Regions from separate parts of the Enterobacter sp. PL_is379 genome, predicted to be linked through region 2. Evidence: predicted binding sites of a transcription regulator. Region 2 holds the regulator's gene; each other region holds the start of a gene.

Region 1 (7,740 bases), on a different contig from region 2:
GCTTGCGGCTGCGAATATATTGACCTAATGAATGACCGGTCTCTTTTTTGAACATCCGTTGCAGGTGCCATTTGGAGTAACCCGAACGCTCTGACACTTTTTCAAGGGAGAGCGGCGATTCCAGGTTATCTTCGATCCAGTCCAAAATGCTATGAATGGTAATAGCGTCAGTATTGCGTCTGGACATCGTCATACCTCTTTTTTCTGTTTACGGCAGGATTTTCTTCAGCAAAAGCTCAAGGGTTGCCACTTCATCTGCCGTTAAGTTTTTTGTTAGTTCCTGATGCAGTGTTTGTCCTACTAATTGATGACATTGCTCGCACATGTCCGCGCCATCGCTGGTTAGCTTCACCAGTACGCCGCGTTTGTCATTCGGGTTAGGGCTTCGTTCTATCCATCCTTTGCAGACGAGACGATCGAGCATGCGGGTTAACGCGCCCAGATCGACAGAGAGCACCTTTTTCAGCTCAACCGGCGTGATACACACCTCGCAGCGAATGGAACACAGCACTTTGAACTGTGTTGCGGTGATATCCAGCGGTGACAGGTAGTCATTGAGCAGGCGATCTTTTTTCTGATTGACCATATGAATAAGACGACCCAGCGGAACAACGTCGTTAAAGATATCACTGGTGCTTTTCACAATGGTTGCCCTGGCAAGTAATTAGTCACGGCAGATATTATTGCTCAGGCAAGTATAAGTCAACTGAATGAGTCAGCCGATGCCACGAATTGCTAAAACGTTTCATGAACTTATTTTGAGGTCTTTCAAATCAGATAGATAACTGACAGTTATCTTTTCAGAAGGGAAATAATCGTTACGTTGCACCCATGGCTGAATGTCACACTTTCACCCTATAATTGCTGTGTTAAATATGGATAAGGACAACAACGCACTATGTTGGATTTAATTAAAGCAATCAGCCTTGGGCTGGTGGTCTTGCTGCCGTTGGCTAACCCGTTAACGACGGTGGCGCTGTTCCTCGGGCTGGCAGGGAATATGAATAGCGCCGAGCGCAACCATCAGTCGATGATGGCCTCGGTGTATGTGTTTGCCATCATGATGGTGGCTTATTACGCCGGACAGGTGGTGATGAATACCTTCGGGATTTCCATCCCGGGCCTGCGTATCGCCGGGGGGCTGATTGTGGCCTTTATTGGTTTCCGCATGCTGTTCCCGGCGCAAAAAGCGCATGAGTCGCCGGAAGCGGCCAGCAAATCGGAAGAGCTGGAAACCGAACCGAGTGCCAATATCGCCTTTGTGCCGATCGCCATGCCGAGCACGGCGGGGCCGGGTACCATCGCGATGATCATCAGCTCCGCGTCGACGGTGCGTGACAGCGCAACCTTCCCGGACTGGGTACTGACGGTTGCGCCACCGCTGATTTTTGCGATTATCGGTCTTATCGTGTGGGTGTCGCTGCGCAGCTCTGGCGCCATTATGCGCTGGGTAGGCAAGGGCGGTATCGAAGCGATTTCCCGCCTGATGGGCTTCTTACTGGTCTGTATGGGCGTGCAGTTTATTATTAACGGCGTGCTGGAAATTATTAAGACCTATCATTGATGTCTATCATTGATGTGATTGCCGGGTAAGGCGAAGCCGCCACCCGGCAAGAAGGCTCACCCGTGCTGCCCCTGTTCCTCCAGCGCCACCGGCCATTTACGGAAGATGAGCACCGACCAGACAAGCGCCACCAGGGCCGGAATAGCCCCCAGATAGCCAATCGCCGACATCGACACGTGCAGTATGACCTGATTTCCCACCAGCGCGCCCGCGCCAATCCCCAGATTGAAAATCCCGGAGAACAGCGACATGGCAACGTCCGTTGCATCCGGCGCCAGGGCCAGAACTTTCACCTGCATGCCCAGACCAATAATCATGATCGCCACGCCCCAGAACAGGCTCAGGATCGCCAGATAGCTTTCACTGCCCGCGGCGGGCATCAGCAGCAGCAGGCAGGCCAGCAGCAGGCCGATGGCGCTGCTCACCAGTAAGGAGGCGTGCCGGTTACCCAGCTTGCCAAACAGCACGCTGCCAATAATGCCCGCGCCACCGAGGATCAACAGTAAGACGGTGGCAAAATTGGCGCTAAAGTCCGCTACCATCTGCACAAACGGTTCAATGTAGCTATACGCCGTGTAATGGGCCGTCACCACAATGACGGTCAGCAGGTAGATACTCAGCAGCGCCGGGCGACGCATCAGCAGCGGCAGGCTTTTCAGCGAGCCGGAATGTTCGCTCGGCAGCGCGGGCAGCAGTTTAATCAGACATACCAGCGTAACCAGCGCACCCATACCGATGGCGAAGAAGGTCGTACGCCAGCCGAAGTATTGCCCCACGATGCGGCCAATTGGCAGACCCAGCACCATCGCCAGTGCGGTACCGGTAGCAATCAGGCTCAGCGCCTGCGCGCGTTTCCCTGCCGGCGCCAGGCGAATAGCCAGCGACGCGGTGATAGACCAGAACACCGCATGGGCAAAGGCGATGCCGATGCGGCTCATGACCAGCACCGTAAAATTCCACGCCATAAATGACAGCACGTGGCTCGCAATGAACAAGACAAACAGACCGATCAGCAGCCTGCGCCGCTCCATCTGGCTGGTCAGCAGCATAAACGGCAGGGACATCAGCGCCACTACCCAGGCGTAGATGGTCAACATAATGCCCACCTGAGCCGTTTCCATCTGGAAACTTTCAGCGATGTCAGACAACAGCCCAACCGGAACAAATTCTGTGGTATTAAAAATAAACGCGGCAATGGCCAGCGTGACCACGCGTAGCCACGCAACCCTGCGGGAAACTGTGTTCGTTGTCATAGGGATGTCGGAGATTCGTTGCTGTAAAGAAGAGGAGACGATCTTAAAACGTCAAACGGCGAAAACTCAACCATTATGTGATGCAGATCTCAATATTTACCTTATAAAAGCGGTAGCCGGGAACGCTGTTTTCATTGAATATAAAAGAACAACATAATAAAAACAGGCGGTAAGACAATGCAGGAGATTGATTTTTATCTGGTCGATGCGTTCAGCGATACCTCGTTCGGCGGCAACCCGGCAGCCGTTTGCCCGCTGAAAGTGTGGTTGCCCGATGAGACCTTACTGAAAATGGCGCAGCAGCATAATCAGTCGGAAACGGCTTTTTTCGTCTGCAGTAAAGGGGGCATTGAGCTCCGCTGGTTTACCACCCTCACCGAAGTCAATCTCTGCGGCCACGCTACGCTGGCGGCCGCGCACGTGCTGTTTACCGAGCTGGATTACCCGGATTCGCGGATCCACTTTGAAACCGCCTCTGGCCGCCTGACGGTCAGCCGGGAGGGGGAGTGGATGACGCTGGACTTCCCGGCATGTCCAACCCATGAAGAGACGCCCCCGCCTGAGATGCTTTCGGCGCTGGGTATCAGACGCTACGTTGAAGCCCGTAAAGGACGCGCCTGGCTGATCGTTCTGGATAATCGCCAGCAGGTTGAAGCGCTTGCGCCACGCTTTTCGGCGATGACGCCGGGCGAGCATAAGGTGAGCGTGACGGCGCGCGGTGAGGGGGAATACGATTTTGTCAGCCGCTTTTTCTCACCGGGCGTTTCCGTCCCGGAGGACCCGGTCACCGGCTCCGCGCACACGATGCTGATCCCGTACTGGAGCGAAAAGCTGGGCAAAACGACGATGTTTGCCCGTCAGGTTTCAGCGCGTGGTGGCGATGTGCGCTGTGAGCTGAAAGGCTCGCGGGTGCTGATGAGCGGACAGGCCACACTTTATCTGAAAGGCACAGTTTTTCTGCGCTAAATAGCCATAACAAGAGAGGAAGAGACAATGCAGGAAATTGATTTTTATCTGGTGGATGCCTTCAGCGACAAAACCTTTGGTGGCAACGCCGCAGCGGTATGTCCTCTGGAAGAGTGGCTGCCGGACGAGACGCTGCTCAAAATGGCGCAGCAGCATAACCAGTCTGAGACCGCCTTTTTCGTGCGCACCGACGGTGGGTTTGAGCTGCGCTGGTTTACCACGCTGGATGAAATTAACCTCTGCGGACACGCTACGCTTGCCGCATCGCACGTCATTTTCGAATACCTTGATTACCCGCATACCGAAATCACCTTCACCACCCGCTTCGTGGGCGAGCTGACGGTTAAACGCAGCGGCGACTGGCTGACGCTGAACTTCCCCGCGTGGTCGACGGAGGTTGTGGATAATCCTCCCGAGGTGCTGTTTAGCGCCCTGGGCATCACGGCGGCAAAAGAGGTGCGCGTGGGTCGGGATTACATGGTGGTGCTGGAGAGCCAGCAGCAGGTGGAGGCGTTAACGCCGGATATTGGGGCCATGCTTCCGCTGGATAAGATGGTCTGCGTGACGGCGCCGGGCGAAGAATATGACTTCGTCAGCCGCTTCTTCTGCCCGGGCGAAGGGGTGCCGGAAGATCCGGTTACCGGATCTGCCCACAGCATGCTGATCCCGTACTGGAGTGAAAAGCTGGGCAAAACGTCGCTCAATGCCCGCCAGGTGTCGCACCGTGGAGGGGATCTGCGCTGCGAGCTGAAGGGCGACCGCGTGCTGATCGGCGGCCAGGCTACCCTGTATCTGAAAGGGCGCGTCTTTTTGCGCTAACAGGGCGGAGCGATAAGTTAATACTATGTAGCACCCTGGCAGGCCTGCGCTATGTTGAAATTTAGCCTCATAAAAAAAGCAAGGAGCCTGCCATGTATTCCATTACCTCTGAATCTGCACGTCATCCGGACATTCTCGCTCTGATCGCGGCGCTTGACCGCTATCAGAGCGAACTCTATCCCGCCGAAAGTAATCATCTGCTCGATCTGGCTGCGCTGCCGGAAGCCTCGCTGATCCTGATGATCATTCGCGACCAGCAGCTGCACGCCGTGGGCTGTGGCGCTATCGTGCTCAACGGTGACGGAACGGGGGAGATGAAGCGGGTCTATATCGATCCGGCTCATCGCGGGCAGCATCTGGGAGAGACGCTGCTGGCCGCCCTGGAAGATGAGGCCCTGAGCCGTCATTGTCATACCGTAAGGCTGGAGACGGGCATCAAACAGCATGCCGCGGTGCGTCTTTATGAACAGTGCGGATACGATTTGCGTCCGGCGTTTGCCCCGTACGTTGACGACCCGCTCAGCCTGTTTATGGAGAAGGCGCTGGTTGAAGACGTTCGTTTAGCAGCGCTATAAAAGCTTCCAGCTGGCGGGTCATCGCCCCGCGTCGCCACACCAGCCAGGTGGTGAGCCAGCGCCAGTTTTCCGCCAGCGGCCAGGCTTCAACCTGATGATGTCCCGGCATACTCTCCAGCATCGAGCGCGGCATCAGTGCGATGCCCGCGCCCGCAATGACGCAGGCGAGCATGCCGTGATAGGACTCCATCTCATGAATGCGGCCGGGCGTGGCGCGGTCAGCGTGAAACCAGCTCTCCAGGTGTCGGCGATACGAGCAGTTGGCGCGAAAGGCATAGACGTCGCTGCCGCTGACCTGCGCGGCGCGCGTCACCTCCGCATGCCCGGCAGGCGTGACCAGCATCATCTCTTCCCGGTAGACCGGCATGCCTTCCAGCTCCGGGTGCGAAAGCGGACCGTCGACGAAGGCGGCGCTTAGGGTTCCCTCCAGTACGCCATCAATCATCGTCCCGGAAGGCCCGGTAGAAAGGGCAAACTGAATACGCGGATAGCGCTGGTTAAACTGCGCCAGCGTTTCAGGAATGCGCACGGCGGCGGTGCTTTCCAGCGCGCCGAGGGCAAATAACCCCTGCGGCTCATCCCCCGCGACAACCATGCGCGCTTCATCCACCAGGGCGAGGATCTGCCTGCTATAGCGCAGGAAGTTATGGCCAGCCGGGGATAAGCGCAAACGCTGGTTCTCACGAATAAACAGCTCAACGCCCAGATCGGCCTCCAGCTGGCGGATGCGGGTCGTCAGGTTAGACGGCACGCGATGCACCTTCTGCGCCGCCTGGGTGATGCTGCCCGTCAGCGCGACGGCGTTAAACATTTCAAGCTGGGTTAAGTCCATGGCATTCTCGTTTCGTGAATAAGGTGGTTAGTATTATTCATTTTTAAGAAATAGCAGAGTGAGCCACAATGAATCAACCGAAATGCGTGGAGAACATCATGAAATATTCATCTGCTACACATGCCCTTTCTGTTAACCCGGCCACGGGTGAAACCCTCGCTGCGTATCCCTGGGCGACGCCGCAAGAGGTTGAACGCGCGATTTCTCAGTCCGACGCGGGCTATCGCCAGTGGCGACGCGAAAGCGTGTCCCACCGGGCGCAGAAGCTGCGGGATCTCGGCGCCGCGCTGCGAAACCGCGCGGAAGAGATGGCGCAGATTATCTCCCGTGAAATGGGCAAGCCCATCCTGCAGGCGCGAGCGGAAGTGGCAAAGTCCGCCGGTCTGTGCGACTGGTATGCCGAGCACGGCCCGGCAATGCTGCGTGCGGAGCCGACGCTGGTGGAAAACCACAACGCGGTCATTGAATACCGTCCGCTGGGGCCGATTCTCGCGGTGATGCCATGGAACTTCCCGCTCTGGCAGGTGCTGCGCGGCGCGGTGCCGATTCTGCTGGCCGGTAACAGCTATCTGCTCAAACATGCGCCCAACGTGCTCGGCTCTGCGGATCTTATAGGGCAGATCTTTGCGGATGCGGGTTTCCCTGAAGGTGTCTTCGGCTGGGTGAACGCCACCAATGACGGCGTCAGCCAGGCGATTAACGATCGTCGTGTTGCGGCGGTGACCGTCACCGGCAGCGTGCGTGCCGGGGCCGCCATTGGTGCTCAGGCAGGAGCCGCGCTGAAAAAATGCGTTCTTGAACTGGGCGGCTCAGACCCGTTCATCGTTCTCAACGATGCCGACCTGGATCTCGCCGTGAAGGCGGCGGTAGCGGGTCGCTACCAGAATACCGGGCAGGTGTGCGCGGCGGCAAAACGCTTCATTGTGGAAGAGGGTATTGCGGACACCTTTACCCAACGCTTTGTCGATGCGGTTGCTGCCCTGAAGCTGGGCGCTCCGGAGCAGGAAGAAAACTACCTGGGCCCGATGGCGCGTTTCGATCTGCGCGATGAACTGCATCAGCAGGTGCAAGCGACGCTGGCAGAAGGGGCAACGCTGCTGCTGGGGGGTGAGAAAATCAGCGGCGAGGGAAATTACTATGCGCCAACCGTGCTGGCGAATGTCACCCCGTCGATGACGGCGTTCCGCCAGGAGCTGTTTGGTCCGGTCGCGGCCATTACCGTCGCGAAAGACGCGGAGCATGCCCTGATGCTTGCCAACGACAGCGACTTTGGCCTGTCCGCCACCGTCTTTACCGCTGACGCAGCGCTTGCGGATAAATTCTCCCGCGAGCTGGAGTGCGGCGGCGTGTTTATCAACGGCTTTAGCGCCAGCGATGCGCGCGTGGCTTTTGGTGGCGTGAAGAAAAGCGGTTTCGGCCGCGAGCTTTCCCACTTTGGCTTGCACGAGTTCTGTAACGTGCAGACGGTGTGGAAGGATCGCGTGTAATCCTTAATTTCGGCCCTCGTCGTGAGGGCCGTTGTCATTATTCTGCCATGGTTCTGTCATTTTCATTTCGTAGACTCGCACGCGTCTAACGCCTTGTAAATGAAGCTAATTATGAACCTAACGCAAATTTTTTGCCGTATTGCGCAGCGTCTCACCCCTCGTCACTTTGGCCTGTTGACGGGCATCTTTTGCATCATTGGCCTTTTCTCCGCGGTGCAGCTCTCCTCGTCACTCCTGCTTAACG
Region 2 (9,199 bases):
AAGATTTCTCAGGTGCCTACTCACGACGTCGGTCCGTATCAGAATGTGCCGTCAAAACCTGTCGTGATCCTCTCCGCAAAAGTTCTGCCGTAATTCTTCTGAACGCGGGCTTCTCATGCCCGCGTTATGTCGCCCTCCCTGCGAAAGCGCGTTTTGCTGCTTATACTTGTGGCAAACGGACTATTCAGGGAGGCGTTAAGTGAAAAAACTCACCGACAAGCAAAAATCCCGTCTCTGGGAGCAGCAGCGTAGCGTCAACTTTCAGGCCAGTTGTCTCCTTGAGAAAGGTAATGGTCCATCGGATCCCGACATTGAGACCCTTGAGCTTGGGCCTTCCGCGCCCGGGTTACCCCATCTGTGCCTTATTCACCGCCATCTCTACCGCAGAGAGATGAAGCGGGCAGGCGAGTTCCGTACCGATGATATATTCAAGGGTGATATTCCCTTCTGCCATTTCGAATACATCGAAAAAATGGGTAATGAGCTGATGGCGGCGCTGGAAAGCGAAAAGTATCTCGTGGGTCTTGAGAAAGCGGCGTTTGTTGACCGGGTTAGCCACTATTACTGCGAAATCAACATGCTGCATCCCTTCATGCGCGGCAACGGTATTGCCCAGCGCGTTTTCTTCGAGCAGCTGGCGCTCCACGCGGGCTACGCGCTGGACTGGCGCGATATCGATCCCGAACAGTGGGTGGCGGCTAACCGCAGCGGCGCAACGGGTGATTTAACCGCGCTAAACGCTATCTTTGCCAAAGTAGTGAGCGAAGCGCGGGAATCTGAGTAGAATAGGGCGGCATTTTTTTCGGGAGCCGCCATGATTCTGCTGATTGATAACTACGATTCCTTCACCTGGAACCTTTACCAGTATTTTTGTGAACTGGGTGCAGAGGTGGTTGTTCGTCGCAACGACGAGATCGATCTCGCCGATATCGAGACGCTGGCTCCTCAGAAAATCGTTATTTCACCGGGGCCCTGCACCCCGTCGGAGTCGGGTATTTCACTGGAGGTTATCCAGCACTATGCCGGCAGGCTGCCGATCCTGGGCGTCTGTCTGGGCCATCAGGCGATTGCCCAGGCGTTTGGCGCCACCATCGTGCGCGCCGCCAAAGTGATGCACGGTAAAACCTCGCCGGTCACCCACACGGGCACCGGAGTGTTCACGGGGCTCAATAATCCGTTAACCGTGACGCGCTACCATTCCCTGGTCATTGACCCGTCGACGTTGCCCGACTGCTTTGAGGTCACCGCCTGGAGCGATACGCAGGAGATCATGGGGATTCGCCACCGCGAATGGGATCTCGAAGGCGTGCAGTTCCATCCGGAAAGCATCCTCAGTGAACAAGGGCACGCGCTGCTGGCAAATTTCCTCCATCGCTGAATAACTGTTGCCTTGCTGTGATTTTTTATGCATATTTTGTGATTATATTTTCACAATCACTGTGACATAAAATGGATGGTCATGACATGGCAACTGAACAACCAGCAATTACCCGCGCGACATTCGATGAAGTGATCCTGCCGATTTATGCACCGGCTGAGTTTATCCCAGTGAAGGGAAAGGGCAGCCGCGTCTGGGATCAGCAGGGTAAAGAGTATGTGGATTTCGCGGGCGGTATTGCGGTCACGGCGCTGGGTCATTGCCATCCCGCGCTGGTTGAGGCGCTAAAAACCCAGGGCGAAACCCTGTGGCACACCAGCAACGTGTTCACCAACGAACCGGCGCTGCGCCTGGGACGTAAGATCATCGATGCCACCTTCGCCGAGCGCGTGCTGTTTATGAACTCCGGCACCGAAGCCAACGAAACCGCCTTTAAGCTGGCGCGCTACTACGCGACAACGCGCCACAGCCCGTACAAAACCAAAATCATCGCCTTCCACAATGCCTTCCACGGACGCTCCTTCTTTACCGTTTCCGTTGGCGGACAGCCGAAGTATTCCGACGGGTTTGGCCCGAAACCGGCTGATATCGTCCACGTGCCGTTTAACGATCTGCACGCGGTGAAAGCGGTGATGGACGACCATACCTGCGCGGTAGTCGTTGAGCCGATCCAGGGTGAAGGCGGCGTGACGGCGGCAACCCCGGAATTCCTGAAAGGGCTGCGCGAACTGTGCGACGAACATCAGGCGCTGCTGGTCTTTGATGAAGTGCAGTGTGGAATGGGACGTACCGGCGATCTGTTCGCGTATATGCACTACGGCGTGACGCCGGATATTCTGACCAGCGCGAAAGCGCTCGGCGGCGGTTTCCCGGTGAGTGCGGTACTGACGACGCAGGAGATCGCCTCCGCGTTCCACGTTGGCTCTCACGGCTCTACCTACGGCGGTAACCCGCTGGCGAGCGCCGTGGCGGGTGCCGCGTTCGACATCATCAACACGCCAGAGGTGTTGAACGGCGTCAGCGCGAAGCGCGAGCTGTTCGTAAAACACCTGCAAAAGATTGACGAGCAGTACGATGTGTTCAGCGAGATCCGCGGGATGGGGTTATTGATTGGTGCCGAGCTGAAGCCGCAGTATAAGGGCCGCGCGCGCGACTTCCTGCACGCCGCCGCTCGCGAAGGGGTGATGGTGCTGAACGCCGGACCGGACGTGATGCGTTTCGCACCTTCGCTGGTGGTGGAAGACAAAGACATCGAAGAAGGATTAACCCGCTTTGCCGCCGCGGTCGCGAAGATCGTAAAAGGTTAATACGCCGTCCGCTTCAACCTGCGGGTTAGCCAAATCCCGTGATGCGGACGCTGACGCCATGCCACCGACGAAATGGTGTGCATGGTGTTCAGATGCCCCAGTACGCGCTGCAAATGCTGTTCCAGGGTGCTCATTGGCCCGTGGGTTAACGTTTCCGGCGCTTCCAGAATGTTCGAATCTCCCGACTCACCCGGCGAGTCATACTCCAGACGCTGCTGACACCGCTGCAACGCAATTTCACACGACTGCAAATAGCGCTGCGCCAGATCCGGCGTGAGCATCGTGTGCTCGCGCGCAAGCGTGGTCATGGCGTTAATGTGCTCGACGATAAACTGGCTGTGCGTCACCCAGAGCTTCATGTCTGCCAGATAGTGCGAGTTAAAGCCCGGCTCCTGCATCGCCTGGTTGAGCGAGTTGAACAGGGCGTTGTGCGCCTGGTTGACCTTCATGCGCTGATACGCCAGCGGGGAGGGCTGCGGGTCGTCGCTCAGGATCAGGCGAATGGCCTGCTGGTCGGCTTCCAGCGCGTCGTGGGCGTTCTGGCGCAGCAGTCCACTTTGCCACTGCGGCCACAGCCAGACCATGCCGCCAAAGGCAATCAGGCAGCCGATCAGGGTATCAATCAGCCTGGCGACAATAAACTGTTCGCCATTGAGCGTGAGCAGCTGCAGGGTGTATACCGCCGTCACCGTAAACCCCACCATCGCCCAGCCGTAGTTTTTGCGGATAATCAGGTAGCTCACCAGCGTGATCGCCAGCATGCCTGCCAGAGTATAGCCTTCCGGCACGTGGAAGTGCAGCGTCACGCCCGCGATGATCAGCCCGGCCATGGTGCCGCCCGCCCGATGCAGAATACGCACCCGCGTGGCGCCGTAGCCGTTCTGGGTGACAAACAGCACGGTCATTAAGATCCAGTAGGGTTTCGGCAGATGCAGCGCCATGCCCATCAGGCTGGCGGTACTGAGCATCACGCTAATTCGTGCGGCGTTGCGCAGGGCGGACGATTTAAGAGAAAGATAGCTTTTGAGCGCGGGCAATAGCGGCAGCCGTTTCTGCTTATCCGCCATCAGGTCGCGGGGATAAAGCGGGCGCTGCGTGCGCAACACGCGGGCGATACGGCTGAAGTGCCAGGCGGCAAACTGGCCGACGGGGTTATCCGGATGCTGACGAGCGATTTTCTCCAGCGCGCCCAGCTGCTTATCCATGTTAAAGCGCGTCGGGTAGCGGTGATAGAGAATATCATCGGCCAGCACGCGCAGGCGTGCGGACACCGTCTGCGCGTTCCAGCGGATCACCGCTTCGGCGTGGCTGCGCTCGACCAGCTTTTGCACCTCCTGCGGGTGGTGCAGGCTAACGGAGATATGCTCCTGCAGATCCAGCCCGACCTGGAAGGTGCGCAGCAGCCGTTTGTACTCGTGGTTCTTGTTGGCGGCGAGCATATGAAGCTGCTGATAGCACTGGCTTATCAGATCCACCACCTTCTGCTGGCGCGTCAGCAGGGGCGGTAAGGATTTTTCCGGATCGGTATGCTGGGTCAGCAGGGTGTATTTGGCTTCGCAGTAATCCGCAAGCTGCACATAGAGCAGGCTCAGGGATTCACGCAGCGGCTGCTCCCGCCACAGCCAGAACCAGAACCAGTTAAACAGGCCGTACCATAATGTCCCCAGGGCGTAGATCAGCAGCGGCTCCCACACCGGCATATTCCCGGCGAGGCTCAGCGTGAAAATGGCCGCAATCAGCGACGCGGGAAGCAGGCGGGCGTGCAGCGAACTGATTTCCGCCGTGACGCCGAGGGTCATCGCCAGCACGGTCAGGATCAGCGGCAGCGGAATATCACGAGCCAGTAAAAGCTGTACGGCGAGGCTACAGCCCGCAAACAGGCAGCCGCCGATAATCAGGCGTTTGAAAAAGCGCTTATGCGGCGTGTCCAGACCAGCAATGTTGCAGCAGGCGGGTACAAGGGAAAACAGCAGGCCTTGCTGAAGATGCCCGAGGATCAGGCCTATGGCCACAGGAAGACACAACACCAGCGTTTGTCGCAGTGCGTAGTTAACTTCCGGGTGATAGATCAGCCTGCGCCACATGGGGAATAGAGACAAAAACGGCGTGACACCTTGCGATGGCACGCCGTTTAAGCGGAATTAACGCGTTCCGTAGACCACGATGGTTTTACCGTGGGCGGAGATCAGGTTTTGATCTTCCAGCATTTTCAGGATACGGCCCACAGTCTCACGGGAGCAACCGACGATCTGACCAATTTCCTGACGGGTAATTTTAATTTGCATGCCGTCCGGGTGGGTCATGGCGTCTGGCTGTTTCGCGAGGTTCAGCAGGGTCTGTGCGATACGGCCGGTAACGTCCAGGAAGGCGAGGTTGCCCACTTTCTCTGAGGTGACCTGCAGACGGCGCGCCATCTGGGAAGAAAGACGCATCAGGATGTCAGGGTTAACCTGAATCAGCTGACGGAACTTCTTGTAAGAAATTTCAGCCACTTCACATGCTGTCTTTGCACGAACCCAGGCGCTACGTTCCTGGCCCTCTTCAAACAGGCCCAGTTCACCGATGAAATCGCCCTGGTTCAGATAAGAAAGGATCATCTCTTTCCCTTCTTCATCTTTGATCAGCACTGCCACCGAGCCTTTAACGATGTAATACAACGTTTCCGCTTTTTCACCCTGGTGAATCAGCGTGCTCTTCGATGGGTACTTATGAATGTGGCAATGAGACAAGAACCATTCGAGAGTCGGGTCTGTTTGCGGTTTGCCAAGCACCATGCGCTGTTATCCTCTGTTATAAGCTGTCACCAGAGTCATCAGATGCATCCGGACTCTGGGGTTGCAATCGAATTCTTACCCATACCCTGGGAAGTCGGCTACCGTAACGTTTCGCAGCCAGTAAAGTTTGATGTCCTCTGCATACATGTGTAACGTCAATGTATTACTGTAGCATCCTGAGTGTTTTAGCATAGCTTTCGCCGCGTGTCTCCTGGTGTCTCGCTTCAGCATGATGCAGGTCGCCTTCCATTGCGAGAAATGTAACGCACGCGTAATCTGTCACCAAAAATGCAACGTTGGAGTTTAAGAATATGCAAGCGCGCGTGAAGTGGGTTGAAGGTTTAACGTTCCTGGGCGAATCCGCGTCAGGGCACCAGATTTTGATGGACGGTAACTCCGGCGATAAAGCGCCCAGCCCAATGGAAATGGTGCTGATGGCGGCAGGAGGATGCAGCGCTATTGACGTGGTGTCGATTCTGCAAAAAGGTCGTCATGACGTGACGGATTGTGAGGTTAAACTCACGTCAGAACGTCGCGAAGAGGCGCCACGCCTGTTCACCCATATTAATCTGCACTTTGTGGTCACCGGTAAAGAGTTGAAGGACGCAGCGGTCTCGCGTGCGGTGGACCTGTCTGCGGAGAAGTACTGCTCTGTGGCGTTAATGCTGGAGAAAGCGGTAAAAATCACGCATTCGTATGAAGTGGTCGAGGCTTAATTATTGGGGCATCGTGCGTGTTGATGCCCTCACCCTAACCCTCTCCCACAGGGAGAGGGAACATGTTCACGCAATCTGCTTCCCTTCCATCAGTCGCTCCACCAGCGGCGTCATGATGAGCTCCATCGCCAGCCCCATTTTTCCGCCCGGCACGACTAACGTATTCATGTGCGAAATAAACGAGCCCTGCAGCATGGCCAGTAGCCAGGGGTAATCAATGCCTTCGAGATTGCGGAAATGGATCACCACAAAGCTCTCATCAAGGGACGGGATACTTTTGGCGGCAAACGGGTTGGAGGTGTCCACCGTCGGCACGCGCTGGAAGTTGATATGGGTACGGGAGAACTGCGGCGTCAGGAAGTTGATGTAATCTTCCATGGAGCGCACCACCGAGTCCATCACCGCCTCTCGCGAATGGCCGCGCTCGCTCATGTCGCGCGTCAGCTTCTGGATCCACTCCAGGTTAACGATAGGGACCACGCCGACCAGCAGGTCCACGTGGCGCGCCACGTCGTGTTGAGGGGTGACCACGCCACCGTGCAATCCTTCGTAAAACAGCACGTCGGTGGGTTCCGGCAGCGGTTGCCACGGGGTGAACGTCCCCGGCACCTGATTCCAGGGAACAGCTTCATCATAGGTATGCAGATACTTGCGGGACTGCCCTTTGCCGCTCTGACCGTACTCTATAAAGGTTTGTTCCAGCAGGCCGAAGTCATTGGCTTCCGGGCCGAAATAGCTGATGTGTTTACCCAGATCGCGCGCTTTACGGATGGCCATGTCCATCTCCGGACGCGTGTAGCGGTGAAAGCTGTCGCCTTCGACCTCAGCCGCACGAAGATTCAGCTGGGCGAAAATCTTGCGAAAGGCGAGGCTGGTGGTGGTGGTTCCCGCACCACTCGACCCCGTAACGGCAATAACCGGATGTCTGGCAGACATAGCAACTCCCTGACTTAAAAGGGTGGAAGATCAGCCGTGAAACGCGTTGCGGGGCATGATATTGACCGTCTCATGCAGTTCTGACCACACCAGCACCACGTCGCCGCTTTTCAGCTGGCGCTTTACATCGTTGACCTTTTGCTCAAGCGAGCGTTCCTGTTCACCATAATCGGTGCCTTCGCGTAATACAAAGCTTTCAATCAGATTATCGAGCGTTTCGGGAGCCAGATCCTGCCAGGGAATAATCATTTTGCACCGTCCAGATAAGGGGTTAGCCAGTCAGGAATACGCGTCTCAAGCCACATTTTCGGGCGGCGCAGCGTACCGCCGATAAACCCGACGTGGCCGCCGTGCTCGGTCAACTGATAGTGAACGTTGTCGGGCAGGAATTCCTGAGCGGGGATCGAGTGATGATCCATAAACGGGTCATCTTTGGCATGAATGATCAGCGTCGGCTGCGTGATCTTGCTGAGCAGCGGCATGGCGCTGCACTGACGATAATAGTCAATCGCATCGGCGAAGCCGTGGATTTTCGCGGTGATCAGGTCGTCGAACTCGCGAATACGACGCACCTTTTTCAGCTGACGCAGGCTGACCGGCAGGGTATCCGGGTAGGCTTTCAGCTTACGCGCCGCGTTGGCCTTCAGCAGGTTGAGCAGGTAGCGCTGATAGACGCGGGAAAAGCCTTTATCCATGTGGTAGCTGCACTGCTCCAGCATAAACGGTGCGGAGACAATGACGGCGGCATCCAGCGGGACGCTTTCACCCTCTTTGGCCAGCAGGCAGGCCAGCATATTGCCGCCCAGCGAGTAGCCCACCGCGGCGGTCGGCACGGTGCCAAAGTTGTCCCGTAGCCAGTGTAAAAACCACGTTCCGTCTTCGGTTTCACCCGAGTGATAAATGCGTTTCTGACGATTCGGTTCGCCGCTGCAGCCGCGAAAATGCATCACCACGCCGAGCCAGCCGCGCGCTTTTGCCGCCTCAATTAACCCGTGTGCATACGGGCTGTGCAGGCTGCCTTCCAGACCGTGAAAGACCACCAGACGCGGCTTATGGCGGGCCTGCTCCGGCGCTTCGCTCCAGGCGAGATCCAGAAAATCACCGTCTGGCAGGTCAAGCCGCTGCCAGTGTGGGGTGAACTGAACCTTGCGGCGGATCAGTCGCGGCAGCATGGTCTGCAAATGGCGATTGGCCACGCCGCGCATAGGCACGAACTCAGTGCTGTCTTCGGCCGCAATGTCGAAGTCTGATGGAATGATTTGGGTCATAAGGGCGATGCTGATTCTTGTCAGAAATTTACGGTACTTTCCGAATTGTACCCCGTTTAGCCTGGTTTTCCGAAACATGAACTGATCCCGATCACAAATCTTTACCTTGATTATTACTCTCAGGCTAATGATTCCACTCTACGCTTAATTGATGCCTTTCTCACCAGAGCGCACACTTTACTCAACGTTAAGCAAATCAAAATGATTAGCTGAATCAGGAGGTTAATAATGTTATCTGGGCAAACACCCACCCGGCAATGGAACACGCGACGCAGCGAAAAAGCGCGTCGCCTGGCGTCCGTACCGGTGCAGGGCAAGGTACTGCCAACCGGCGATCTTGTCGCCATGCTGGAAAAACTGATCGCGCCTGGCGACAAGGTCGTTCTGGAAGGTAACAACCAGAAGCAGGCGGATTTCCTTTCCCGCTCGCTGGCCGAAGTGAATCCGCAAATTGTCCACGACCTGCATATGATCATGCCGAGCGTCGGCCGCAGCGAGCATCTGGATATCTTCGAGAAAGGCATCGCCCGCAAGCTGGATTTCTCCTTCTCCGGGACGCAGAGCCTGCGAATCTCCCAGCTGCTGGAAGACGGTCAGCTCGAAATCGGCGCAATTCACACCTACATCGAACTTTACTCACGTCTCTACGTCGACCTGTCGCCCAACGTGGCGCTGATTGCCGGCTTTAAAGCCGACCGCAAAGGCAACCTCTACACCGGGGCGAGCACCGAAGATACCCCGGCGCTGGTGGAAGCCGCTGCGTTCCACGACGGCATCGTCATCGCGCAGGTGAACGAGCTGGTGGACGACGAATGCGAGC
Region 3 (7,740 bases), on a different contig from region 2:
ATAATAGTCAGGTGAGAGAAACTTTCCGGGGATGAACCAACTGCGGTCCAGAACTCCGGGCTCGCAAAGTCGCGGATAACAATGCCCATTGGGATCATGAACATATTCGCGATACTGTGCTCAAAGCCGCTGGCAACGAACATCGCAACCGGCAGAACCATAATTAAGGCTTTGTCCATCAGGCTACGACCCGAGTAGCTCATCCATACAGCCAGGCAGACCATCAGGTTAGCGAGGATGCCGAGAGCAACGGCTTCGATAAATGTGTGGTGCATTTTGTGGTCGGCGGTTTGCAGGACGTTAAGGCCCCAGCCACCGTTGGCGGTCATGTACTCGCCAGAAAGCCACATCAACAAAACAAAGAGCAGACAGCCAACCAGGTTACCCACGTAGACGTTAAGCCAGTTACGTGCCAGCTGACCCCAGGTAATTCTTCCGCTGGCCTTGGCCACGACAATCAGCACCGTTGAGGTGAAGAGGTCGGCGCCGCAGATGACGCAGAGAATCAGACCCAGTGAGAAGCAAATGCCGCCAATCAGTTTGGCCATGCCGAAAGGCATTCCGGCAGTACCGGTGGTGGCGGTGATATAGAAGACGAAAGCGATAGAGATGAACACACCAGCCGTGATCGCCAGATAGAACGTCTTCATCGGGTGTTTCGTTGCTTTATAGACACCCGCTTCTTCGGCAACTTTAGCCATCGCAGCGGGGAGTAAAAGATCAAAAGGGTTGTCAGCTTTCACACTAACTCTCTCTTTATTAAGTCGGCGACGAGATACTAACAAAGCATTATAGAAGAGAAATTGATATAGATCATATCTCGCCTGGCTTATAGGCCCGCAGTGTGTATGGTTTTACGACAAATGCGGAGTAAGTATTTGATTATCCGTATAAAAATAAATTTTAAAAGTTATGAAAAGAGTTGAATTTTTTCGTTCAGCCACCTCTGAAACAGTTAATTAATATGGAGTATTAACCATAAAAAGTAACAGTAAAGCCCAGATCAATATTATTATATTTACCCGTATTTAACTTTATTATTACAATCAACAATCATTGCCGAAGAAAATAAAAAACGGGGCAATGAAATTGCCCCGTAATATAGCCCAGACGATTGAATACGCCTACTGCTGGTAATGTTATGTGCGCTTATTTTGACCAGTAAGCGGCTTTTGCTTTCTGCAGCTTTTCGTAGGCCTTCAGCAGCGACTGATGCGCCGGGAAGGCTTTCAGATCGCTATCAACAGCCTGCAGGCCATAGAACGGCGCTTCGCCGCTCAGGGCCGCGCTGGCTGCTTCTACGGCTTCAGCGCCGTACATGCGCACGAAAGCATTCAGGTATTGCAGCGGTTCGCGATCCTCTTCCTGTGCAAGCAGCAGCAGGGTTTGCAGGCAGCGGTAATAATTGGTGCGCTCGGCAGAGAAGACCGACTGGTTGAATTCCATGGTCCACTCGGTCCAGGCCAGAGCCTGATCCAAATCGCCACCCGCCAGGGCCAGCATTGCTTTCAGCTCACCGATACGCAGGGTATACCAGCCGTTGTCTTTACCGGTCGCCAGACCCAGCAGTTCGCGTACGCGGGTGAAGTCATCGTGGCCTTCTTCGTCCAGTTGAGCGATCAGGTTCAGATAATCTTCTTTCTCCCATTCGCTGCCCGGCAGTGCCAGCAGCGTTTCGCGCAGGTGCGCGCCCATGCTGTTATTCGCCAGCCACAGATCTTCAGCAGGGTAGATGTCGGACATGCCCGGAACAATAATGCGGCACGCGTAGACGCCAAGATGCTCGTAATCGGCAATGTACACTTCCTGATCTTCCGCGTTGAAGATCGCCATCAGCGTAGCGAACTCTTCTTCCGTGGTTCCGGCAAAGCTCCAGTCCACGAACGGATAGTCGGCGTCCTGCTTGAACATATCCCAGGAAATTAAGCCGCTGGAATCGATGAAGTGGGTTTCAAGGTTGGTATGCTCGGCCACTTCTTCATCGTCAAACGTTGGCGGGGTGAAGACGTCGAGATCTTTCAGGCTACGGCCCTGCAGCAGCTCGGTGACGGTACGCTCCAGCGCCACGCCGAAGTCCGGGTGCGCGCCGAAGGAGGCGAAGCAGGTGCCGTTGGTTGGGTTAAACAGCACGACGCAGATAACCGGGTACTTACCGCCCAGAGAGCCGTCATAGGCAAAGATTGGGAAACCTTCTGCTTCCAGCTTGGCGATGGACTCCACCACGCCCGGGTAGCGTGCCAGCACGTCTGCTGGAATTTCAGGCAGGCTGATGGATTCAGCGATGATGCGGTTTTTGATGTGGCGTTCAAAGACTTCAGACAGACCCTGCACGCGCGCTTCATTGCGGGTATTACCGGCGGACATACCGTTGGACACATACAGGTTGCCGACGATGTTCATCGGGATATAGACGGTCTGCTCGTCAGACTGACGGGTAAACGGCAGGGCGCAGATACCGCGATCCTCGTTACCGGACTGCAGATCGATCAGCATGCTGGCGGTCAGTTCGTTGTCCGGATCGTAGAAGGCACGCAGGCGAGCGTCGAGAATACCTTTCGGCAGTTCGTCGTCTTCCGTCAGCGGGAACCATTTTTCATTTGGATAGTGAACGAACGGGCCGTTAGCGATGGTCTCGCCCAGCCAGAAATCAGCGAAGAAATAGTTGGTGGACAGACGCTCAAAATACTCACCCAGCGCGGAGGCCAGTGCCGCTTTTTTTGTCGCGCCTTTACCGTTGGTAAAGCACAGGGCACACTCTTTGTCGCGAATATGCACGGACCAGACATGAGGCACCGGATTGAGCCAGGAGGCTTCTTCGATGTTAAAACCCAGGTCGGTCAGTTTCTGCTGGAAGCGAGCGATGGAATCTTCCAGGGCGGCGTCTTTGCCGGGGATAAACGTTTGAGTCATGGCGGTCACTTTTATCGTACGTAAAGCGCGCAATGATACGGGTTTTGCGTGACGGGTGCTATCTTCGGCGAAAATAAATGGCTGGACTATGCTTAGTGGCAGTAACTGACTGTTAAGGCATAGAAAAATGAAAGCATTTGATCTCCAGCGGATGGCGTTTGATAAAGTTCCTCCTGAATTTCTGGGCGAAGTGGCGCTGCGCAGCCTATATACCTTCGTACTTGTCTTCCTGTTTCTTAAAATCACCGGCCGTCGCGGCGTAAGGCAGATGTCGCTCTTTGAGGTGTTGATTATTCTGACGCTGGGTTCAGCGGCGGGGGACGTCGCCTTCTATGATGATGTGCCGATGGTGCCGGTGTTTATCGTTTTTGTCTCACTGGCGCTACTTTATCGTCTTGTCATGTGGCTGATGTCGAAAAGCGAAAAGCTGGAAGATCTGCTTGAAGGGAAGCCGGTCGTTATCGTCGAGGACGGACAACTGGCCTGGGAAAATGTACAAAGCGCCAATATGACCGAGTTTGAGTTCTTTATGGAGCTACGCCTGAACAGCGTTGAACAGCTTGGGCAGGTGCGTCTGGCGATCATGGAAACCAACGGGCAGATCAGCGTTTATTACTATTCTGACGACGAGGTGAAGCCGGGGCTGTGTATCCTGCCGGATATGCTCATTGAGCGTTTCAGAACGGTGCCTGAATCAGGCGAGTATGCTTGCGTAAGATGTAGCCATGTTGTGGCGATGCAGCCGGGGGATCGTCAATTATGCCCTCGCTGCGCAAATCCGGAATGGACGAAGGTTAGCCGGGCCAAACGCATCACCTGACAGCCATTTTGTCGGTTTTGTCTTAACGAGGCGGCAGATTGTTTTGTGTGACGCGGGGCACATTTCACGGGTCATAAGTTTTAGACATTGCGGCGCGTGTCACTGAATGATAAAACCGATATCCACAGTTATAACTTATGGCTTTTAGCGTGGTGAGGGGAAATGGCTCAAGTCTTTAATTTCAGTTCAGGTCCGGCAATGTTGCCGGCAGACGTGCTTAAACAGGCTCAACAGGAACTTTGTGACTGGAACGGTCTCGGTACGTCGGTGATGGAAATCAGCCACCGGGGTAAAGAGTTTATTCAGGTGGCGGAAGAGGCAGAAAAGGATTTTCGCGATCTGCTGAATATTCCCTCGAACTACAAAGTATTGTTCTGTCACGGCGGTGGACGCGGCCAGTTTGCGGGTATTCCGCTGAATATCCTCGGTGACAAAACGACGGCTGACTACGTTGATGCGGGTTACTGGGCAGCAAGCGCCATTAAAGAAGCGCATAAATACTGCACGCCGAATGTGATCGACGCCAAAGTGACCGTTGACGGTCTGCGCGCCGTGAAGCCAATGCGCGAGTGGCAGCTTTCTGATAATGCAGCGTATCTGCACTACTGCCCGAACGAAACCATTGACGGGATTGCCATCGACGAGACGCCAGACTTCGGCAGCGATGTCGTGGTTGCCGCTGACTTCTCCTCCACCATTCTGTCTGCGCCAATTGACGTCAGCCGTTATGGCGTGATCTACGCGGGCGCACAGAAAAATATCGGCCCTGCAGGCCTGACGATTGTTATCGTGCGTGAAGACCTGCTGGGTAAAGCACATACATCCTGCCCGTCGATTCTCGATTACACCGTTCTGAACGATAACGATTCTATGTTCAACACCCCACCGACGTTTGCCTGGTACCTCTCCGGCCTGGTCTTCAAATGGCTGAAGCAAAACGGCGGCGTGGCGCAGATGGACAAAGTAAATCAGCAGAAAGCTGAACTGCTGTATGGCGTGATCGACAAGAGCGATTTCTACCGCAACGATGTGGCGAACGCTAACCGTTCCCGCATGAACGTACCGTTCCAGCTGGCGGACAGCAACCTGGACAAAGTGTTCCTGGAAGAGTCCTTCGCGGCAGGCCTGCACGCGCTCAAAGGTCACCGTGTCGTGGGCGGCATGCGCGCCTCCATCTATAACGCGATGCCGCTGGAAGGCGTTAAAGCCCTGACGGATTTCATGATCGACTTCGAACGTCGTCACGGTTAATTTGCTGTTTTTCACCCCCGCAGCGCCCCTGCGGGGTTTTTATTATGTTGAGTTGAGAGTTTAGTTTTCATGGAATCCCTGACGTTACAACCTATCGCGCGGGTAGATGGCACCATCAATCTGCCTGGTTCAAAAAGTGTCTCGAACCGCGCTCTGCTGCTGGCAGCTCTGGCAAACGGCACCACCGTCCTCACAAACCTGCTGGACAGCGATGACGTGCGCCATATGCTCAATGCGCTGAAAGCGTTGGGCGTTCATTACACACTCTCCGACGATCGTACCCGCTGCGAAGTGACCGGCAACGGCGGCGCGCTGCGCTCGGGTGAAGAGCTTGAGCTTTTTCTGGGCAACGCGGGTACCGCGATGCGCCCGCTGGCGGCGGCCCTGTGCCTGGGAAGCAACAATATTGTGCTGACCGGCGAGCCGCGCATGAAAGAGCGCCCGATTGGTCACCTGGTGGATGCCCTGCGTCAGGGCGGCGCGCAGATTGACTATCTGGAGCAGGAAAACTATCCGCCACTGCGTCTGCGCGGCGGTTTTACCGGCGGTCACGTCGAGGTTGACGGCAGCGTCTCCAGCCAGTTCCTGACGGCACTGCTGATGACCGCGCCGCTGGCCCCGCAGGATACAGTTATCACGATTAAAGGCGAGCTGGTCTCCAAACCGTACATTGATATCACGCTGCACCTGATGAAAACCTTCGGCGTTGAGGTAGAAAACCAGTCTTATCAGCGCTTCGTGGTGCGCGGGGCACAGCAGTACCAGTCTCCGGGCAACTACCTGGTTGAAGGGGATGCGTCATCCGCGTCCTACTTCCTGGCCGCGGGTGCGATTAAGGGCGGAACGGTAAAAGTGACCGGTATTGGCCGTAACAGCGTGCAGGGCGACATCCGTTTTGCGGACGTGCTGGAAAAAATGGGCGCCATTGTCACCTGGGGCGATGACTTTATCTCCTGTACCCACGGTGAGCTGAACGCCATCGACATGGACATGAACCATATCCCGGATGCGGCGATGACCATTGCCACGGCGGCGCTGTTCGCCAAAGGCACGACCACGCTGCGTAACATCTACAACTGGCGCGTAAAAGAGACGGACCGCCTGTTCGCGATGGCGACAGAGCTGCGAAAAGTCGGTGCCGAGGTGGAAGAGGGCGAAGACTACATTCGCGTCACGCCTCCTGCAAAACTGCAGTTTGCGGAAATCGGAACCTATAACGATCACCGTATGGCGATGTGCTTCTCGCTGGTGGCGCTGTCAGATACGCCTGTCACGATCCTTGACCCGAAATGTACCGCGAAAACCTTCCCGGACTACTTCGAACAGCTGGCACGCATTAGCACGCTGGCCTGATAACGCCTTGCCGCATCACCCGATGCGGCATTTGCTTACGCTTCATTACGAACACCTCCGCTCATTTCTTCTACACTCTGCTTCAATCATTCCGTAATTTGCACGCAAAGGTAACAGTTGCGCACGTTGGCGCGTATAATGCGCGGCGTTCATGTAAACGGTATGCCTTATTTAAGGAGAAAAAGATGACGGCAATTGCCCCGGTAATCACCATTGATGGGCCGAGTGGCGCAGGGAAAGGGACTCTGTGCAAAGCGATGGCGGAAGCATTGCAATGGCATCTTTTAGATTCGGGAGCAATCTATCGCGTGCTGGCGCTGGCCGCGCTGCATCATCACGTGGATGTCGCGTCTGAAGAGGCGCTGGTTCCGCTGGCTGCGCATCTGGATGTGCGCTTCGTGTCAACCGATGGCAACCTGGAAGTCATCCTTGAAGGGGAAGACGTGAGCGGGGAAATCCGTACTCAGGAAGTGGCGAATGCGGCCTCGCAGGTCGCGGCCTTCCCGCGCGTTCGCGAGGCGCTGTTGCGTCGTCAGCGCGCGTTTCGTGAAGCCCCGGGTCTGATCGCGGACGGACGTGATATGGGAACCGTGGTCTTCCCTGATGCACCTGTGAAAATTTTCCTTGACGCCTCTTCGGAAGAACGTGCGCAACGCCGCATGCTTCAGTTGCAGGAAAAGGGGTTTAGTGTTAACTTTGATCGCCTTTTATCCGAGATAAAAGAGCGCGATGACCGCGATCGTAACCGCGCCGTCGCCCCACTTGTTCCAGCAGAAGATGCATTAGTTCTGGATTCAACCAGTTTAACTATTGAGCAAGTGATTGAAAAAGCGCTACAATATGCGCGCCAAAAACTGGCACTCGCGTAATCGCGACCGATTTAGCAGTACCCCCGCTGCAATGGATTGACGGCGGGTATGTGAAACAACCCCATCCGGCACGGAGCCAGGTGGACGTTAATATTAACCTGAAGATTAAACATGACTGAATCTTTTGCTCAACTGTTTGAAGAATCCTTAAAAGAAATCGAAACCCGCCCGGGTTCCATCGTTCGCGGTGTTGTTGTTGCTATCGACAAAGACGTAGTACTGGTTGACGCCGGTCTGAAATCTGAGTCCGCCATTCCGGCAGAGCAGTTCAAAAACGCCCAGGGCGAGCTGGAAATCCAGGTTGGCGACGAAGTTGACGTTGCTCTGGACGCAGTAGAAGACGGCTTCGGTGAAACCCTGCTTTCTCGTGAGAAAGCGAAACGTCACGAAGCATGGATCACGCTGGAAAAAGCTTACGAAGAAGCTGAAACTGTGGTCGGTGTTATCAACGGCAAAGTTAAAGGTGGCTTCACTGTTGAGCTGAATGGTATTCGTGCGTTCCTGCCAGGTTCTCTGGTAGACGTTCGTCCAGTTCGT

Evidence for each region. Region 2 encodes CRP, which controls carbon source genes, mostly activating them, when cyclic AMP is high. Its sites were predicted from a motif close to ATGTGANNNNNNTCACAT; they were not measured.
Region 1: AC0TOY_RS15625 (sugar transporter) is a predicted target of CRP. The motif match lies at 2,893-2,910, and genes of this name have one in related genera.
Region 3: serC (3-phosphoserine/phosphohydroxythreonine transaminase) is a predicted target of CRP. The motif match lies at 3,776-3,793, and genes of this name have one in related genera.

The regions. Positions count from the first base shown of each region.
Region 1 is NZ_JBVPGT010000030.1:304,286-312,025, forward strand. Features, by position in the region: gene marA (MDR efflux pump AcrAB transcriptional activator MarA) at 1-187, opposite strand, end outside; gene marR (multiple antibiotic resistance transcriptional regulator MarR) at 209-643, opposite strand; gene AC0TOY_RS15620 (MarC family NAAT transporter) at 899-1,564, shown strand; gene AC0TOY_RS15625 (sugar transporter) at 1,621-2,817, opposite strand; gene AC0TOY_RS15630 (PhzF family phenazine biosynthesis protein) at 2,995-3,783, shown strand; gene AC0TOY_RS15635 (PhzF family phenazine biosynthesis protein) at 3,811-4,602, shown strand; gene AC0TOY_RS15640 (GNAT family N-acetyltransferase) at 4,695-5,177, shown strand; gene ptrR (putrescine utilization regulator PtrR) at 5,131-6,009, opposite strand; gene sad (succinate-semialdehyde dehydrogenase) at 6,108-7,496, shown strand; gene AC0TOY_RS15655 (methyl-accepting chemotaxis protein) at 7,608-7,740, shown strand, end outside.
Region 2 is NZ_JBVPGT010000020.1:19,723-28,921, reverse strand. Features, by position in the region: gene ppiA (peptidylprolyl isomerase A) at 1-93, shown strand, start outside; gene AC0TOY_RS02800 (putative adenosine monophosphate-protein transferase Fic) at 200-784, shown strand; gene pabA (aminodeoxychorismate synthase component 2) at 815-1,378, shown strand; gene argD (bifunctional acetylornithine/succinyldiaminopimelate transaminase) at 1,465-2,685, shown strand; gene AC0TOY_RS02785 (YccS/YhfK family putative transporter) at 2,682-4,769, opposite strand; gene crp (cAMP-activated global transcriptional regulator CRP) at 4,827-5,459, opposite strand; gene AC0TOY_RS02775 (OsmC family protein) at 5,771-6,175, shown strand; gene AC0TOY_RS02770 (phosphoribulokinase) at 6,242-7,111, opposite strand; gene AC0TOY_RS02765 (YheU family protein) at 7,142-7,360, opposite strand; gene AC0TOY_RS02760 (hydrolase) at 7,357-8,379, opposite strand; gene mdcA (malonate decarboxylase subunit alpha) at 8,608-9,199, shown strand, end outside.
Region 3 is NZ_JBVPGT010000033.1:390,296-398,035, forward strand. Features, by position in the region: gene focA (formate transporter FocA) at 1-743, opposite strand, end outside; gene ycaO (30S ribosomal protein S12 methylthiotransferase accessory factor YcaO) at 1,150-2,910, opposite strand; gene AC0TOY_RS23180 (DUF421 domain-containing protein) at 3,038-3,730, shown strand; gene serC (3-phosphoserine/phosphohydroxythreonine transaminase) at 3,893-4,981, shown strand; gene aroA (3-phosphoshikimate 1-carboxyvinyltransferase) at 5,051-6,334, shown strand; gene cmk ((d)CMP kinase) at 6,520-7,203, shown strand; gene rpsA (30S ribosomal protein S1) at 7,315-7,740, shown strand, end outside.